Regions from separate parts of the Pseudoalteromonas sp. TAB23 genome, predicted to be linked through region 2. Evidence: predicted binding sites of a transcription regulator. Region 2 holds the regulator's gene; each other region holds the start of a gene.

Region 1 (5,048 bases), on a different contig from region 2:
ATCAGGCTTGGTTTGAAACATACCACGTGGAAAGTATTCAATGTATGCGTAATCGCCATAGTTCATGCCGCGAGTTTCGCGAATGCGCTCATATAAAAAGCTATTAGAACTACGGTGCTCACCGAAGTACGAACGCACAAGCCAAAGGGCTGTCCAGTCTTCGCTACTTCTTATTGTATCAATAGGGAAACCAAACGATACCGCCGTCGATTGCGCTGACTTTTCTACAATAGTTGCATGATGACCTTTAAGCGCTGGTGCATCAGGAATACTTAAACGGCTTTGCTCACCTTTTGGTAGCGTTGCAAAATCGCTCATCATTTTAGCTTTAAGTTTTGCAGGCACAGCCCCAATTAAACCAACCGTTAACTTAGATTGCGTAAGCTCGCTGTTATAAAACGCTTTAACATCATCAAGGGTCAGCGCTTCTAAATCCGAAATATCACCATAGTTGTAGCTTTCGTAAGGGTGATTTTTGTAAAGCGCACTGTATAGCACTTCTTTGCCTAGCTCTTCATCGTTAGATGCTTTTAAGCCTGATTTAATACCGTCGATCATTTCTTTTTTAAGGCGTTTAAAGTCGTCATCTCTAAAACCTGGGTTTAGTAATTGATCGCTCACAAGTGTATACCACTGCGCCGCATTATCTTTATGAATACGCCCTTGAAACGACAGCATTTCTTTATCTATTTGATAGCCAAAGCTACCCGCAAGCGGATAAAGTGCTTTTTGAATATCTTTATAGCTTGTCGCCTCTGAGCCACCTTGTGCAAGCATAGCCGCAGTTAACGCAGCAACACCTTTTTTGCCTTGTGGGTCGGCAGCCGCACCGGTATTGAATAAAAAGTTAACATCAATTAATGGCGAGCTATTCGTTTTATCAAGTACTTTAAATACAGGTGCCGCAGGTGCTTGTTCAAGCTTTGCAGTAAGCGCATTTAAATTAACTTCTTGCTCAAAACCTGGGGCTTTATCAAGTGCCGACATTGTTAATGTGGTACGTGCGTTATCAGTAAAGTATTTATTAGCAACGGCTTTAATATCTGCGCTGGTAATGTTATCTGCCGATTTATACAGCTGGTTTATAACCTCAGGATCACGCTCAAAATGCATGTAGCTGGCAAGAGTTGATGCAATCGCTTGCGATGAGTCTAAGCCATTAATAAAACTGTATTTAAGGTTCGATTTTAAATCACTGAGCTTTTGCTCATCAACAAGCTCAGTGCGTGCTTTTGCATAAGTTCGGTTAATGGCATCGCGTGCAGTGGCTAAATCATCTGCATTTTCTACTTTAACAAATACGTGTAATAAACCCGGATCTTTAGTCTCTGGGTTATAGGTAAACATTTGGCTGGCAATTTGTTTGTCGACCACTAGCTCTTGATATAAATCTGAATTATTTGAAAAATAAAGCTGTGAGATTAAATCAAGTGCCGCTCTGTCTTTTTTAGCAGGCTCCCACGCAGCGCCTTTGTAAGATACAAGTAACCAATGCCCTGGTAGCGCTTCATCTTGCTGGTGCAAATATTTTGGTGCTTGTTGAACAGGCTCTGCTTTAATGTCAGCAACATAGTTACCCTTTTTCCAGCTGCCCCAATGCTTTTTAACCATTGCCATTGTTGCTTGTGGATCTACATCGCCCACAATAACAAGTGACACATACTCAGGTTTATAAAACTTAGCAAAAAACTCTTTCCCGTACGCCATTTGATCTGGCATGGCTTCTATGTCTTTAAAAAAGCCCATAGTGGTGTGTTTATACGTGTGCTTATCAAACGCTTCTTCGCGTACAGCGCTTAATAATTTACGAATTGGACTCGCGTTGTTTTTTAAGTACTCACCTTTTACCGTTTGTGCTTCTGTTCTAAATTGCTCTTCGGTGTAAGTTAAGTTTTGAAAAATATCAGCTTCAAGCTCAAGTACTTTATCAAGATGCTGCTTTGAAAAGTTTAAATGGTAGTTTGTAAAATCGTTTGTTGTATAAGCGCGGTTATCAACACCTGAATTTTTTAATATGTCTGAGTACACATCTTCAGGGTATTTTTGTGAGCCTTTAAACATCATGTGTTCAAAAAAGTGAGCAAAGCCTGTTTTGCCCTCTTCAACTTCGTTACGCGATCCAACCGATACCGGAATTTGCAGCGACACTACATCAGGGTAATCGGTTTTAACAACCATGACACGTAAGCCGTTTTCTAGCTCTTCAATTAAATAATCTTGCGAAAAAACACCCTCATCAGCTTTATTTACTTGTTTTTGTTGTGCTGTTGTTTGCGTGCTTTGGTTTTGTTGCATGGCGCAACCCGTTAACGCCAGCGATACCGCTAAGCTGGTTGCTAATAATTTAAATTTCATTGTTGTCCCTTTTTAAATTGAGCAAATTTGTTGTCAGATTTATCACTAACTCACCCTCGATTATGCCCCAAAGCCAATAAATATAAGAGCCCAAAGGGAATTTATTATGTAAACAACTGTGTCAATTATAAATTATGGGAACAAGCAATATGAATAAACATCATGTTAGTTGAAAAACTTTCATTAAATAAATCTATCTAGACGTCTAAATGGCTGCTATATTAAATCCATCAAAACAAACTTAGCTGGAATGAGGATTATGGCTTTATCACTAAAAGAGAAGATAGTGGACACCAATCAAGGTGTTTATCTTATTGGTACTACCCCGCCTAAAATTGGCACCGATAAAGCGCAATTAAAAATCATTGCAGAAAAGCTATTAGGTCGCTTACACGAAATTGAATACGACGGCGTGATAATTTACGACATTCAAGACGAAAGCAGCCGTACTAATCAAGACCGCCCATTTGCGTTTAAACAAACCGTTGATCCGCGTGAATACAGCCATTTACTTCGTAATTTATCTGCACAAGATGTGATTACTTATAAAAGTGTGGCGCAGCGTGGCGTAGGCGAATTTAAAGATTGGCTAAGTGAAACTAAAAACGACTACGATTTACAAAATGTTGTTTTAGTAGGTAGCCCATCATCGATAGGCGATATAAAGCTAAGCCTGCCAGATGCGTATAAAGCATTGGCTGAGCAATCAGATGATTTCTTTTTAGGTGGCGTTACGATTGCCGAGCGCCATTCAAGTAAACGAAATGAGCACGAACGATTAATAGAAAAAACAGCACAAGGTTGTCAGTTTTTTATATCGCAAGCTGTTTACGACGCACAAGCGACTATAGAGCTAATTACTAGCTACGCACGTACATGTAAAGCACAGGGTATTACACCTCAACGTATTATATTAACGTTTACCCCGTGCGGCGGTGAAAAAACCTTAGACTTTATGCAATGGTTGGGTATCTCAGTGCCAGAGGCAACTAAATGGCGCATGCTTGATGCAGACAATACATTAAGCGAATCGGTACGTATTTGCCGCGAAAACCTCGACTTAATACTTAAAAGCTGTGCGCATTTAGATGTACCGCTGGGCTTAAATATTGAAAGCTTAACAAACCGTAAAGAAGAAATTGACGCGTCAATTAACCTATACCGTTTATTAAAAGCCATTATGGAATTGAACCTTGCGGAAAAGCTAATAGCTTAAAAGCTAGGTTAGAGCTAATTAACACCCTTCTTGGCAAGCCTCACGGCTTGCTTTTTTATGTCCGTTCTTTGAAAAATTAATTAATAAATACAAGTAAAGATTTGCAGCTTAAGCTATTTATTGAAGGTGTTTTTGGTTATTACTCTCAAGCCTTTTTAAGGCAAACCCCATAGAGGAGCACATAACACCAAAAATTATTCCCTCATTAGATTGCTAGGGAACGTTTCAAATAAGCTTATTATTGCTAAGGAAAAAATAAAACCTATCGCAGAAAAAACCAGCCAAGTTTGTGTGGCATGAGTCATGACGAACCTCCTTTTATAATTGTGCTTTTTTAGCAAGCTTATACGCTTGTTTATTTTTATACATTGCGTGGTCTGCATCATTTAATAGCGCTTCAAAGGGCTGCTTTTGTTTATTAGTAAAACTATAACCAATACTAAGCGATAAATCGCAAACGTCTTCTTTGAGTAAGGCTTTTGAATACTCAGTCGAAATTTTATCCATGATGTAATTAATTTTACTCTTATCGCTTACTTGCATTACTGCAACAAACTCATCGCCACCTAAGCGCCCTACTATATCGGCATCTCTTAAATGCGTTTTTAGCGTATCCGCTAATATAATTAAGGCTTTGTCGCCTACTTCATGTCCGCAGGTGTCGTTTAATTTTTTAAAGTCGTTTATATCAATAAACAAACAGCATACGTCAAAGCCTAAACGCAGTGCTAAGTTAAGTTTTTGTTGAGCGAGTAAGCTAAGTGCCCGGCGGTTATAAATATTCGTTAATGAGTCTAACATGGCTATTTCGCGCATTTGCTCATAGCTATACACAAGCGCTAAGTCGTCTTCAATTAAATCACGTAGTTGTTCTATGAGTTCAAAATATTCATCGGTATAGCTTGTTATTTTAGTGTCTTTTAAACATAACGTGCCAAACACTTCGCCTTCAGGCCAATGAATAGGTAAACCTAGGTAGGATTCAACACCGTCTTCAACTACTTCTGGTAGGGTGTTCCATGTATCGTTATTACTTGCATCATTAACATATAATGTATTGTTAGTTTCAGCTACGTGGCGACAAAACAGAGGAGTTTGAGGAGGGAGTATAGGGTTGGTCTCAAAGTTAGATCCACCCTCGTTACTTCTAATAACAACGCGATAGCCTTTGCTTGTTGCCTGAACTATATAACCAGACGGGGCTGAAAAAAGCCCCGTTATAAGGTCGATTGTTTTTTGCCATTTATGCAAAGATATTTGGCCATCAATACCAGAAAATGCCCATTGATCAATTTCAAACATTGCTTTACCTCGGCTATTTAGTAGCTCCAGTATAGGCAAAAAAACAAAGTAAAAGCTATTATTTACGACGTCTACTTGGCTCTCTTTTACCAGTGATGCGTTTTTTATCGCGATCTTTTCGCGACTTGTTAGTATTTTTACGATTATCTTTTGGCTTTTTATTAGGATCTGGCTC
Region 2 (5,048 bases):
ACGCTCGGTTAAACTTAATAGCTGGTATTTGTTATTAATTGCTTTGTGTAGTGTTTCAAGCGCGGGTGTGGCGCTGCCTAATATAAGCGGAATTTTATGCTGAAAAGCTCTGTAAGCGGCTAAATCACGAGCATGGTAACGAAGGGTATCTTGTTGTTTAAATGATGAATCGTGTTCTTCATCAACAACAATCATACCGAGTTTTAAAAATGGCAGAAAAATACTCGAACGTGTGCCAATAACTATCGCACAACTGCCTTTTTCGCAAAAGCGCCATGTTTGTAAGCGTTCGTTGTCGGTAAGTGCAGAGTGCCAAAGCATAATGGGTGTATCAGGAAAGCGGCGGCGAAAACGGTTTACGGTTTGTGGTGTTAGGCCGATTTCGGGCACGAGTACGAGGGCTTGCTCGCCACGTTTGAGTACTTCTTCTAGGCACTGTAAATACACTTCGGTTTTACCGCTGCCCGTTACGCCTTCTAATAAAAAGCTGCTAAAGCCAGTACTTTGATTTATAGCTGTGCAAGCAACCGCTTGTTCTTTATTAAGTACTGGTTTACTACCGACGGTTGGAGCAACACTTTGCCATTGGTTATCGTGCTCAATAGTTTGTGTTATGAGTTCTTTATCTATTAAGCTATCTATTGTTTTTTTACTAAAGCCCAGTGCTTTTAACTCAGTTAATGATGACTTACCTGATTGCGATAACTGCTTTAATAGGTTGAGCTGTGTTTTAGCTTTTAATGACGGTACTTTTGCACCTTTTTCTGTCAGGGCAACCATATTAATACTGGTTTTATCAGGCGATTCACCTTGGCGAAGTGCACCAGGTAGCGCTATATGAATAGTTTCGCCTAATGGATAGCAATAATAGCGGGCAGTAAAGCTAAGGAGTTCTAAATGCTGGGCACTTAAAATAGGGGCGTCGTCTATTACCTCTATAATATTTTTAATTTTATTTAAAGGGACGTCGGTACTGCTTTTAATACCCAGAACAACCGCTACTTTTTTTTGATTACCAAAAGGTACCAAAACCCGCATGCCAGGTAGTAAAGGAGTTGATAAGCCACTGAGCTGTTCTTCTATTTTATAATCAAAGGTGCGTGGAAGCGGAACTTTAATAGCAACTTCAACAAAACTCATAACAACTCAACCCGTAAAATTAATGCTGTAATGTACTAAAAATAACGCTAAAAACCTACTAGCAATAGTGCTTGAGAAAGAGATTGTTCACTTTTTTGGCAAAAATATAAATAAATACTTGTGTGGGGGGAGGTTGTTGGATAAAATCCGCCACCAACAAATTTGTTTTAACGACGTATGGTGCCAAACTCCGGGTTTGGAGAGCGATGCGGCCTTAACTAGAGGTTCCTATGAAAGAAGGTATTCACCCTAAGTATGAAGTAATTTCTGCAACATGTTCATGTGGAAATAAATTCGAAACTAGCTCAACTCTTTGTAAAGACATTCACTTAGACGTATGTTCTGCGTGTCACCCGTTTTACACTGGTAAGCAAAAAGTTTTAGACACTGGCGGACGTGTTGATCGCTTCAACAAGCGCTTCGGTGCACTTGCCAGCAAGAAGTAATTATTGCTGTTTAGTTAAAAAAAGCACCTTAGGGTGCTTTTTTTGTGCCTAAAATTTGTTATTTATTAGCTTAAACCAACCTGCATAAATCTTTGAGCAATTTAACGAATTAAATTGCACCATAACGTCGTTAAAATTTTTTTATTTAAAACAACTAGATACAAAAATTTTTGCCTAGTTCTAGCGTAATTTTCTTAACGTTAAATAGACCCCATATATAAGCAGATTGGTATTATTTCGTTGATTTTAACTATCCCCTCCTTTTGCATAACTATTTCCTATTCTTATTCTGAGTATGCATAATCCTTTACAGACAAATCGATAGATATTCTCTATATTTTAAATAGTACAATTTTTAACTAGGTTGATAAAAGTAGCTAACGTGGGCTTATCTGTTTTTAAAGTAGGGTAGTAGGCTGTTATTCTAAGTTTATGCTGTTACTTTAAGTATACATTTTATAAGATTTTGATAGGTATAAAAGCACCTTAAAACTTACTTTTTAGGTGAATTTTTATTTATTAAATGTCGATATAATCCTGCAAAGTTACTGAAAAACCTCTTAAAATTAAAGGATATAGCATATAACAGGATAGACCTGATATTGCTTGGAATTTAAAAATAATAAGGGTATCGTACCCCAAGACTCCATCTCTCACTTTAACTTAAATTGCAGGATACAATCGCGTTATGTCTGACTTTCGTGAACAAGCACTACATTACCACTCACATCCCGTACCAGGTAAAATTAGCATTGAGCTTACAAAACCAGCTGAAACGGCTCATGATCTTGCACTTGCGTATAGCCCAGGTGTTGCCGAACCTGTACGTGAAATAGCTGCAGATCCTGCAAATGCTTATAAATATACTGGTAAAGGTAACATGGTTGCGGTTATTACTAATGGTACTGCAATTCTAGGCCTTGGTAATTTAGGTCCTTTAGCTTCTAAGCCTGTAATGGAAGGTAAAGCGTTATTGTTTAAACGTTTTGCAGGGCTTGATTCTATCGATATTGAAGTTAAGCACAAAACAACAGAAGACTTTATTAATACGGTTGCCAATATTGCCGACACATTCGGTGGCATTAACCTTGAAGATATTAAAGCACCAGAGTGTTTTGAAATTGAAAAAGCATTAATAGAGCGTTGTAGCATTCCTGTTTTTCATGACGATCAACACGGTACTGCCATTGTAACGGCTGCTGGTATGTTAAATGCGCTAGAAGTACAAGGTAAGTCAATTGAAGATGCAATTATTGTATGTTTAGGTGCAGGCGCTGCCGCTGTTGCGTGTATGGAGCTGTTAATTAAGTGTGGTGCACTGCGTGAACACATTTATATGCTTGACCGCAAAGGTGTTATTCATACTCGCCGCGATGACTTAAATGAATACAAACAGCTTTTTGCTAATAATACCGATAAGCGTACATTGCAAGATGTAATTGCAGATGCAGATGTATTTGTAGGCGTTTCTGGCCCTAACTTATTAGCGGCTGAAGATTTAAAGCTAATGGCTGCAAAACCAGTTGTGTTTGCATGTTCAAACCCAGATCCTGAGATTGATCCTGCTCTTGCGCACGGCGCACGCAACGATTTAATCATGGCAACAGGGCGCTCTGATTACCCTAACCAAGTTAATAATGTTTTATGTTTCCCGTTTATTTTCCGTGGTGCGCTTGATGTACGTGCAAGCGCTATTAACGATGAAATGAAAATTGCTGCAGTAGATGCTATTCGAAGTATTGCCAAAGAGCCAGTACCTGCAGAAGTTTTAAAAGCCGCTGGTGTAGATAAACTAGAATTTGGTGCGCAGTATATTATTCCAAAACCAATGGATCCACGTTTACTGCCGCGTATAGCAAGAGCTGTTGCACTTGCTGCTATTGAGTCAGGTGTTGCACAAATTGAGCTACCTGAAAACTATATGCAGTAAATCTATACAGTAGAGCTATGCAATAAAATTTAGACATAAAAAAACCTCAGTAATTACTGAGGTTTTTTTGTCTTTGTAATATTTATTCTTCGTTTAAAACGGGTACTTCTAGACCCATTTCTTGCATTATTTTTTTAACTTCTTCTGGCACTTTTTCGGCGTTATCTTTACGTAAGTCATCGTCATTTGGTAAAGGTTGGCCAGTAAAAGCATGCAAAAATGCCTCACATAGCAATTCACTATTTGTAGCATGGCGAAGGTTATTGATTTGACGACGTGTACGTTCGTCAGTTAATACCTTTAATACATTTAGCGGGATCGAAACGGTGATCTTTTTAACTTGCTCTGATTTTTTACCGTGTTCTGCGTATGGGTGAATATACTCACCATTCCATTTAGCCATAAGATGTATCGTTGCCTCAGATTATTAATTTCTCACACGGTATAAAAAGCGTGTAAATATGCGTGAAATTCTATCGATTTAAAAAAGATAGTCAAATAATAGATACCGATCTATCTTAATAAGCCTATTGTAGGTGTAAAGATAAGCACACTTTTGTGAGCTAAAATGTGTTATTCGCAGAGGCCCCTTCTACTTTTAGCCATCTAGAGCTTTAAAATACTTTGACTTATCAAAACGGATAACTTACTCTTTTAGACGTCTAAACATCCAAATTAATCAGGTGACGAATATGAGCGAAAAAAACAAAGCGACCATTGCTGTACGTAACGGCGTTGATGCTGATAAACATCATGGTGCGGTGGTACCGCCAATTTATTTATCGACTACTTATTCGTTTGCCGACTTTGATACTAAGCGTGAGTATGATTATGGTCGTAGCGGTAATCCTAATCGTGATATTTTAGCTGAGACGCTTGCTAAGCTTGAAGGTGGCGCTCGTGGCATAATTACAGCTACAGGCATGGCTGCCGTGCATTTAGCTACTCAGCTACTTAATAGTGACGATACGTTAGTAATTCCACATGATTGTTATGGTGGCAGCTATCGTTTATTTACATCTTTACAAAAACGCGGACTACTAAAGCTCGAAATATTAGATTTAACAAAAGAAGAAAGCCTTCAACAAATTTTAGTAATTAAACCAAAGCTTATTTGGATAGAAACCCCAAGTAACCCAGTACTTCGTTTAACAGATATTAAAGCGGTTACCGATATTGCAAAGCAATGCGGTGCATTGGTGGCTGCAGATAACACGTTTTTGTCGCCGGCCTTACAAAACCCTATTAAGTTTGGTGTAGATATTGTGGTGCATTCAACCACTAAATACATTAACGGACACTCAGATGTAGTAGGCGGCGCTGTTATTGCAGCAACACAAGAGTTAGGCAATGAGCTTGCTTGGTGGGCTAATAACATTGGTATTACGGGTGCGCCTTTTGATAGCTATTTAACGCTTCGTGGTTTACGTACTTTAAATGTGCGTCTAAGGCAGCATCAAGAAAATGCACTGGCAATAGCTAAGTATCTTGAAAGCTCTGAATATGTAAGCCAAGTTTACTACCCAGGTCTT
Region 3 (5,048 bases), on a different contig from region 2:
CTATTAAACGCTTTAAATAAGTAATGCTGTCTATATCAATATGGTGGCATTTTAAACCAATATGATCCGCTTCTATATGGCACACCACAACCTCCATTTTTATTTCTATTTCGCTTTGAGGCAGCGAAAAACGCAGAACAGCTTGGCTATTTTGGTTGCCAATAAAAGCATCACATTTAGTGATTAATGCGCCATGCAAAGATACATCAAGTAATTTACATGGGTATTGGTGATCATTAAAAATCACTTGTGCATCGGTTGAAAATAAAACACGAGAAAACTGACGACGATTTTGCATAACCTAATTTAGCCTTACTGTTTTTATAATAAATTAAGCATAGCGGGTAATTCTCTACATGCTAGCAGGATATGCTCCTGTAATGCTGGTGGCATAAAAAAGCCCCGCATAAATGCAGGGCTTAGTATTACTGTAATAAATTAGCTACAGTAAATATTAACCAATTTTTTTGTACTTAATACGTTTAGGTTCAGTTGCTGCTGCACCTAGTGTCTTTTTAAGCCACTCTTCGTATTCAGTATAGTTACCATCAAAGAAGTTAATTTGACCTTCGTCGCGGTAATCTAAAATGTGCGTAGCAATACGGTCAAGGAACCAACGGTCATGCGAGATACACATTACACAACCAGGAAACTCTAAAATAGCGTTCTCTAGTGCACGTAGTGTTTCAACGTCCAAGTCATTGGTTGGCTCATCGAGTAGTAACACATTGCCGCCAGCTTTTAATAACTTAGCAAGGTGTAAACGGTTACGCTCACCACCTGATAGGTCTTTAACAAACTTTTGCTGATCGTTACCTTTAAAGTTAAAGCGACTTACATACGCACGGCTTTGGAACTCAAAGTTACCAATTTTTAGTACGTCTTGGCCGTCTGATATTTCTTGGAAAACAGTTTTGCTTTCGTCCATACCGTCGCGGAACTGATCAACAGTAGCAAGGTGTACGCTTTCGCCAACGGTAATGCTACCGCTGTCTTGCTTTTGCTCACCACTGATCATTTTAAACAGCGTTGATTTACCCGCGCCATTAGCACCAATAATGCCCACAATGGCACCTTTTGGCATACTAAAGCTTAAATCGTCAATTAAAACGCGATCGCCAAAACTCTTACGAAGATTTGTTACTTCAAGTACTTGGTCGCCTAAACGCGGGCCAGGTGGAATAAACATCTCGTTAGTTTCGTTACGTTTTTGGTAATCAGACTGCTGCATTTCAGTAAACTGAGCCATACGTGCTTTTGACTTAGCTTGACGACCTTTAGGATTTGAACGAACCCATTCAAGTTCTTGTGCAATTGATTTTTGACGTGCTTTTTCAGATTTTTGTTCTTGCTGTAAGCGCGCATCTTTTTGTTCAAGCCAAGAAGAGTAGTTACCTTCCCATGGAATACCTTCACCACGGTCAAGCTCCAATATCCAACCCGCTACATTATCAAGGAAGTAACGGTCATGCGTTACCGCCACAACAGTGCCTTCGTAATCGTGTAAGAAGCGCTCTAACCATGCAACCGACTCAGCATCCAAGTGGTTAGTTGGTTCATCGAGAATAAGCATGTCTGGTTTTTCAAGCAATAATCGACATATAGCAACACGACGACGCTCACCACCTGAAAGGTGCTCAATTTTAGCATCCCACTCTGGCAGGCGAAGTGCATCAGCTGCGCGTTCTAAAACGTTGTCGATGTTATGACCATCGTGCGCCTGAATAACAGCTTCAAGCTCGCCTTGTTCTTTTGCAAGTGCATCAAAGTCAGCGTCTTCCATGGCGTATTCGTTATACACTTCGTCAAGACGTTTAAGTGCGTGTTTAACTTCGCCAACAGCTTCTTCAACAATTTCACGAACTGTTTTGCTTTCGTCTAAAACAGGCTCTTGCGGTAAATAACCAATTTTTGTACCAGGCTGAGGATGTGCATCACCTTCAAAATCTTGGTCAACACCGGCCATAATACGTAGTAACGTAGATTTACCAGAACCGTTTAAACCAAGCACACCAATTTTAGCGCCAGGAAAAAAGTGTAACGAAATATCTTTTAAGATAGTGCGCTTAGGTGGCACAACCTTAGATACTCGACTCATCGAGAATATAAATTTATCAGGTAAAACCATGGAGGAAAGCCTTCAAATAATAATAAAAATTTCAATGTTGTATTGTAGTGGCTGACGGGTGAAACAGTCAACGAATGCTGTATAGAACAATACGCTTACCTAAGCGGTACTTTGTTTTGATTGCTCGTTTAAAACACTACTATTACAGGATTTCTATTATGTAAAATTCTGTAATCTATTGTTTTATATTGTTCAAATACATTCCATTTTTAACAAAAGTGGTACAGTATATTTACAAGCTGTAAAGTATAAGCAAGTTATATAGGCAGGCCACACTTAGTTTGTTGTTAGACATCATATTATTAAATATTACAAAGATTTAAAGGAATGAACATGAAAATAGTTACAAAGTTAGGGGCATTACTTTTAGGTTTATACTCATTTTCGAGCCAAGCAGACATACTCCATGTAAATGGTTATTACCAAGGAATAGGGATAGGGTCTACGCAAATTGATGTATACGAGAGTGATAGCATACAGTTTACAACGCTTTATGGCCGGTTTGGATATCAGTTTTCGCGATACTTTGCATTAGAAGGGCGTATAGGTTTTGGGTTAAATGATGAGTCAACTCCTCTAAACGGAATTGTTTACACTCAGAACCCACAGGACGGTTCGCTTAGCTCAGAATTCATTAAGAGCGAAATCGATTCAAGCCTTGATTTGCAAACAAGTATATTTGTAAAAGCTAATTATCCAATTTCATCTCGAGCTGATGTGTTTTTATTTGGTGGCTATGGTAGAAATAAATTAAGTTACAATGAAGGCGACTTAAAAAACCTTGCAGAATCAATAACTGGTACAGATACAAATTCTACGTTAATAACTGAGCAAAACTACGACGAAGGCGGCGTAACGTACGGAACTGGCGTTGACTTTAGGTTAACTCAACGCTGGCAATTAAGCGCTGAATACCAATATTTTGATACAGATGAAGGCGATATTTACGCACTTAATTTATCTGTGGTTTACCGTTTTTAACTGTATATGCGCTACTCGTTTTTAGTAGCGCTACTTCCAAATATTAAAGCTGGTTATTTTATAATAGAGGCGTTTTTCCTCATACATACCACCTCGGTAAACCCTAATTTAATAGAATGAATAAATTTCATTTAGACATCTATACATCTAGAGGTTGATATTTTTTACTTTCAGTTCATAATTAACTTTCGGTTTTTATGAGCAGGAGTAAAAATATGCCAATTACAGTAAAAGACGAGTTGCCGGCAATTGCACGTTTACGTCAAGAAAACGTATTTGTAATGCCAAAAAGTCGTGCAAAAACGCAAGAGATACGCCCAATGCGTTTGGCTATTTTAAACTTAATGCCTAATAAAGTAGAAACCGAAGTTCAGTTTATTCGTTTGCTTGCCAACTCGCCTTTGCAAGTAAACGTAGAACTACTGCGCCTCGACACTCACCGCAGTAGCAGTAATTCAGAAGAGCACCTTGATACCTTTTATCGTTATTTTTCTGAGGTTAAAGACAACAATTACGATGCGTTAATTGTAACCGGTGCGCCACTTGCCCATTTAGAATACGACGATGTAGCGTATTGGGATGAGCTAAAGGTTATTATTGATTGGGCTGAGCAACATGTTACCTCTACGTTATTTTCGTGCTGGGCAGCACATGCAGCGCTATATCACCGTTACAATTTAAAGCGCGATTTAAAAGACGACAAACTGTGTGGCGTATTTACCCACCAATGTTACTTTGATCACGGCGCACTGACTCGCGGATTCGACGACACCTTTTTGGTACCGCACTCACGCTACGGCCACATTGATATAAATAAAATAAACGCCTGTGATGAGCTAGTTGTACTGGCAGGTTCTGAGCGAGTAGGGGCTTACTTACTTAAAAATAAATCGGGTAGCCAAGTGTTTATAACCGGCCACCCAGAGTACGACGCCGACTCGCTAAAAGCAGAATACGAGCGCGATTGTAAAAAAAGCCCTAATGCACCAAAGCCCGAAAATTACTTTCCGGATGACGATGCAACTAAACAACCTTCAAAAACGTGGCAAAGCCATGCTTTTTTACTTTTTTCGAACTGGTTAAATTACTACGTGTACCAAACCACACCGTATGATATTAATTTAGTTAGCCAAGACGTGAGGACTAACAACTATGCCGAATAACGCTCCTACAAATAATAAGCAAGCCGAAATAAGCGCCGCATTAAAAGAACGCATTTTAATTTTAGATGGCGCTATGGGCACCATGATCCAAGATCATAAGCTAGAAGAAGAAGACTATCGCGGAGAGCGTTTTAAAGACTGGCATGTATTAATTAAAGGCAATAACGATTTATTAAGCCTAACCAAGCCCGATTTAATCACTGATATTCATCGTGGTTTTTTATCAGCGGGCGCCGATATTATCGAAACCAATACGTTTAACTCGACCACTATTTCGATGGAAGATTACGACATGGCAAACCTAAGTCGTGAAATAAATCTAGAGTCGGCTAAATTAGCACGCGCCATTTGTGATGAATTTACGGCTAAAACGCCAGAAAAACCGCGCTATGTAGCCGGTGTTTTAGGGCCGACAGCTAAAACGTGTTCAATTTCGCCAGACGTAAACGATCCGGGTTACCGAAATGTCACCTTTGATAAGCTGGTTGCTGCGTATATTGAATCAACACTTGCATTAATGGAGGGCGGCGCCGATTTAATACTAATCGAAACTATATTCGACACCCTTAACGCAAAAGCGGCCTCGTTTGGCGTAGAAGAAGCCTTTGAGCAAGCAGGGCGCACATTACCAGTTATGATCTCGGGGACTATTACCGACGCCTCTGGTCGTACGCTTTCGGGACAAACAACTGAAGCATTTTATAATTCTATTCGCCATATTAAGCCTATATCAATCGGCCTAAACTGTGCGCTTGGTCCTGATTTACTGCGCCAGT

The links. The regulator MetJ, encoded in region 2, represses methionine synthesis genes. The targets are predictions, from matches to a motif close to TAGACGTCTAGACGTCTA.
Region 1: a site for MetJ is predicted at 2,554-2,571, ahead of L654_RS0121170 (methylenetetrahydrofolate reductase). Genes of this name have one in related genera too.
Region 3: a site for MetJ is predicted at 3,242-3,259, ahead of metA (homoserine O-succinyltransferase). Genes of this name have one in related genera too.

Annotation. Positions count from the first base shown of each region.
Region 1 is NZ_AUTP01000324.1:6,590-11,637, reverse strand. Features, by position in the region: gene L654_RS0121175 (pitrilysin family protein) at 1-2,355, opposite strand, end outside; gene L654_RS0121170 (methylenetetrahydrofolate reductase) at 2,615-3,571, shown strand; gene L654_RS0121165 (sensor domain-containing diguanylate cyclase) at 3,890-4,873, opposite strand; gene L654_RS0121160 (DEAD/DEAH box helicase) at 4,932-5,048, opposite strand, start outside.
Region 2 is NZ_AUTP01000215.1:13,754-18,801, forward strand. Features, by position in the region: gene priA (primosomal protein N') at 1-1,140, opposite strand, end outside; gene rpmE (50S ribosomal protein L31) at 1,371-1,586, shown strand; gene L654_RS0111705 (malic enzyme-like NAD(P)-binding protein) at 2,275-3,516, shown strand; gene metJ (met regulon transcriptional regulator MetJ) at 3,599-3,919, opposite strand; gene metB (cystathionine gamma-synthase) at 4,209-5,048, shown strand, end outside.
Region 3 is NZ_AUTP01000299.1:56,841-61,888, forward strand. Features, by position in the region: gene L654_RS0118965 (PilZ domain-containing protein) at 1-298, opposite strand, end outside; gene ettA (energy-dependent translational throttle protein EttA) at 455-2,128, opposite strand; gene L654_RS0118975 (porin family protein) at 2,462-3,109, shown strand; gene metA (homoserine O-succinyltransferase) at 3,325-4,272, shown strand; gene L654_RS0118985 (homocysteine S-methyltransferase family protein) at 4,262-5,048, shown strand, end outside.